Regions from separate parts of the Sphingopyxis sp. NJF-3 genome, predicted to be linked through region 1. Evidence: predicted binding sites of a transcription regulator. Region 1 holds the regulator's gene; the other holds the start of a gene.

Region 1 (2,202 bases):
TCCATTTCCACAAGGCGGGGCTCTACGGCGCGCTCGCCAATGTCGTCGCGATCCCGCTCACGACCTTCATCGTCATGCCCGCCGAGGCGCTGGCGCTGCTGTTCGACGCCGTCGGGCTCGGCGCGCCCTTCTGGTGGGTCGCCGAACAGGCGCTGCGTGGGCTGATCTGGCTCGCGCACCGCGTTGCCGACGCGCCAGGCGCGGTCGCGGCGCTGCCCGTCTTTCCGCGCTGGGGCTTCGCGCTCGCTATTCTCGGCGGGCTATGGATGCTGCTCTGGGCGACGCGCTGGCGATGGGCGGGGGCGGTCCCGCTGCTTGTCGGAGTCGCCGTGCTCGTCGCGCAGCCGCGGCCCGATCTGCTGGTCACCGGCGACGGGCGCCATATCGCCGCGGCGATCCCCGGCGGCGGCTATGCGCTGCTGCGCGACCGCGCGGGCGATTATATCCGCGACACGATGGCCGAAGCGGCGGGAACCGATGCGCCGCTGGCGGCGCTCTCTGATCTCGACCATGTTGAGTGCAACCCCGATTTCTGCCGCTGGCGGCAGGGGCGGGAGAGCGCATCCTACGTCATTCTCGCCGCGCGCGGGCGCGACCGGATCGAAGGCCGCGACATGGCGGCGGCCTGCGCAGTGGCGGACGTCGTGATCAGCGACCGCTGGCTGCCGCGCGAATGCGCCGCGCGCTGGTTGACGGTCGATCGCGACAGCCTCGCGGAAAGCGGCGGGCTGGCACTCTATCTGGACGAGAGGCCCGAAGCCGTCGCCGCGCTACGCGCCGGCGACGAACATCCGTGGCGTCGCCCGCCTCAGGTCAGTGGTAACGACGAAGCAGTCCCGAAAGCCGCCCTTGCACCATGACGCGCGCCGCGTCGTACCGCTGCGGTTCATAGGCGCTGTTCGCGGGATCGAGGCGGATCATGCGGCCTTCGCGGCGGAAATATTTGAGCGTCGCATCCTGCCCGTCGACCAGCGCGACGACGATGTCGCCCTCGCGCGCGGTGTCGGCTTTCTGGATCAGCGCATAGTCGCCGTCGAGGATGCCCGCCTCGATCATCGAGTCGCCCGACACTTCGAGCGCATAATGCTCGCCCGAGCCGAGCAGCGCCGCGGGAACCGAGAGCTGGTTGTGATCCTCGAACGCCTCGATCGGCACGCCCGCGGCGATGCGGCCGTGGAGCGGAACCTCGATGATGTCGTTCGCGGCGATCGGGCGCAGCGCCGGGGCGGGCTTGCGCAGCGGCACCACGACATCGCGATCGTCGCGCACCTTCGCCTTGGCCGCCTCGGGGAGTTTCAGCACCTCCAGCGCGCGGGCACGGTTGGGAAGGCGGCGGAGAAATCCCCTTTCTTCCAAGGCGCTTATCAGGCGGTGTATCCCCGACTTCGATTTGAGGCCGAGCGCTTCCTTCATCTCCTCGAACGACGGCGAAATGCCGCTCGCGTCGAGCCTTTGCTGGATGAAGTGGAGCAGTTCGTGCTGCTTCGCGGTCAACATCACTCGTTCTCCATGCTGCCATTTCCGGACATAAGGGGAACGATAGTGGAACATAGAGGAACTTGTCAAGCGATGGCGATATAATCCGCCGATGCACCCGCCGCGCGCCCCGGTGCGCGGGCCTCGCGGACCAGCAGGGCGTTGGCTGCGACGAGTGGAACGGTCTGGCCGCTGTCCTGCGTCGCGAAGGGCGTCAGGCCGCCCGCATCGAGGTGTGCGCGCAGATAGTCGCGGCGGTCGCCGCCGGCGGCCAGCGGCGCGGCGAGCGGCGCCTGTCGGAGGACGGGCAAGGGATCGCGCGCCCCCGCGAGGTGGCGGACGAGCGGGAGCAGGAACAGCGTCGCCGTGACGAAGGCCGAGGCGGGGTTGCCGGGAAGGCCGAGGAAGGCCGCAGTCCCGATCGTCCCGGCGATCAGCGGCTTGCCGGGGCGCATCGCGACCTTCCAGAAATCGACCGTGCCCCCCGCGTCGGCGAGCGCGTCCTGAACATGGTCGTGGTCGCCGACCGAGGCGCCGCCGATGGTGACGATGACGTCGTGACGTCGCGCCAACTCCCTGAGAATATCGGCAATAACCGCGCGGTCGTCGCGGGCGTGGAGCGGCAGGCCGACCGCGGCGGCCTCGCCGCCGAGCATCGCGGCGAGCATCGCGCCGTTGCTGTCGGGGATCTGCCCGATGCCGAGCGGATGGCCCGGCGCGACGAGT
Region 2 (2,202 bases), 650 kb from region 1:
CCAAAGCCGCCATCGCGCTCGAACCGCAAACGGCGGGATCGTCCACGCAGGGATCAACGGCGGGCGGGCCGACCTGCGAAAGGGAGAGAGCAGGTCCAAGGGGCATGGGGCCCGCCGCCGTCGGCCAGCCGGTCAGGAGGGGCGGACCGGCCGGATGGCGAGGGTCGGGATCGCGCGCTGCGATCCCGACGCCTTAGATGTCGTCGTCGCCCTCGTCGTCGGGGCCAGCCATCATCTCCTCGGCCACTTCGTCGGTGCGGCCGCGGATCGCGGTTTCGAGCCGTTCGCGAAGCTCGGGATTCTCGGTCAGGAAGGTTTTCGCATTCTCGCGGCCCTGCCCGATGCGGATCGAGTCATAGCTGAACCAGGCGCCCGATTTCTCGACCAGTCCGGCCTTGACGCCGATATCGAGAATCTCGCCGATCTTCGAAATGCCCTGCCCGTACATGATGTCGAATTCGACCTGCTTGAACGGCGGCGCGACCTTGTTCTTCACCACCTTCACGCGCGTCGTGTTGCCGACGATCTCGTCGCCGTTCTTGATCTGGCCGGTGCGGCGGATGTCGAGGCGGACCGAGGCGTAGAATTTGAGCGCGTTGCCGCCCGTCGTCGTCTCGGGATTGCCGTACATCACGCCGATCTTCATGCGCAGCTGGTTGATGAAGATCACCATGCAGCGCGAGCGGCTGATCGAACCCGTCAGCTTGCGCAGGCTCTGCGACATCAACCGCGCCTGCAGGCCGACATGGCTGTCGCCCATCTCGCCCTCGATCTCGGCGCGCGGCACCAGCGCGGCGACCGAGTCGACGACGAGCACGTCGATCGCGTTCGAACGCACCAGCGTGTCGACGATCTCGAGCGCCTGTTCGCCCGTGTCGGGCTGCGACACGATCAGCTCGTCGATGTCGACCCCCAGCTTCTTCGCATAGACGGGGTCAAGCGCATGTTCGGCGTCGACGAAAGCGACCGTGCCGCCGGTCTTCTGCGCTTCGGCCAGCGTATGCAGCGCCAGCGTCGTCTTGCCCGAGCTTTCGGGACCATAGATTTCGATCACGCGGCCGCGCGGAAGGCCGCCGACCCCCAGCGCGATGTCGAGCCCGAGCGACCCGGTCGAGATCGCCTCGACCTGCATCGCCTCCTTCGAGCCCAGCTTCATCACCGAGCCCTTGCCGAAGGCGCGGTCGATCTGCGCCAATGCGGCGTCGAGCGCCTTCTGCCTGTCCGTTCCGTTCACTGATTTCCCCGATTCGACGAGTGACAATTGTCCGGCCATTACCGTCCCTTTCCTGCTCTAGAGCGAAGGCAGAAGCATCGCAACGCCCGACCTCTGTACGACATTTGTTCTCAAAGAACAAGAGGGGAACAATGGGAAGCGGAATGACGGGGATTTCGTCGCTACTCGCGGAAGAAATCCTGCAAGACCGCCTCGATCTCGCTCAGCCGGAACGGCTTGGACACGAGCTTGCGGTGCGCGTGCGCGGGCGGGATCACGTCGCCGCCGCCCGAGGTGAAGGCAAAGGGGATATCGCGCTCGGCCAGCGCGTCGGCGACCGGCCATCCCTTGGTCTCGCCGAGATTGATGTCGATGAGCGCCGCCGCGACCGGCTCCGCGTCGATAATGGCCAGCGCGTCCTCGACCGCGGCCGCCTGCGCAGGCTCCGCGAAACCGAGGGCGTCGAACATGTCGGCCAGCATCATGCCGATCAGCACATCGTCCTCGACGAGCAGGATCAGCCGGTCATCCGCCATTGGAAATCCGATGCGCCGCAGCGTCGAGCGCCGCCGACGTCGCTTCCGCCAATTGCGCGACCGAAAAGGGTTTGGGCAGAAAAGCGACCTGGTCGATGTCGATCGACTGGCGGAGCTGCTCCTCGGCATAGCCCGACATGAACAGCACGGGCAGGTCGGGCCGCTTGGCGCGCATCGCGCGCACCATCGCGGGGCCATCCATCACCGGCATCACCACGTCGCTGATCACCAGGTCGATCCTGTCCATCGTGCCGAAACGTTCGAGTCCCTCTTCGCCCTGCGCGGCGGTCATGACAGTATAACCCGCGCGGACCAGCGCGCGTTCCGCGACCGCGCGCACCATGTCCTCGTCCTCGACGAGCAAAATGGTCCCGGTGCCCCACTGACTCTTTCGCGGCTTGATCGCCGGCGGCGCCGCGACAGGCGCGCCGCTTTCGGTGCGGTGGACCGGCA

What was found. Region 1 encodes LexA, which represses DNA repair genes until DNA is damaged. Its sites were predicted from a motif close to GTTCCNCNCTTGTTCT; they were not measured.
Region 2: recA (recombinase RecA) is a predicted target of LexA. The motif match lies at 1,349-1,364, and genes of this name have one in related genera.

What each region holds. Positions count from the first base shown of each region.
Region 1 covers NZ_CM130726.1:1,910,521-1,912,722, reverse strand. The annotation lists gene ACOTSS_RS09360 (ComEC/Rec2 family competence protein) at 1-860, shown strand, start outside; gene lexA (transcriptional repressor LexA) at 814-1,497, opposite strand; gene ACOTSS_RS09350 (molybdopterin molybdotransferase MoeA) at 1,563-2,202, opposite strand, start outside.
Region 2 covers NZ_CM130726.1:1,257,743-1,259,944, reverse strand. The annotation lists gene recA (recombinase RecA) at 194-1,273, opposite strand; gene ACOTSS_RS05920 (response regulator) at 1,396-1,749, opposite strand; gene ACOTSS_RS05915 (response regulator) at 1,739-2,202, opposite strand, start outside.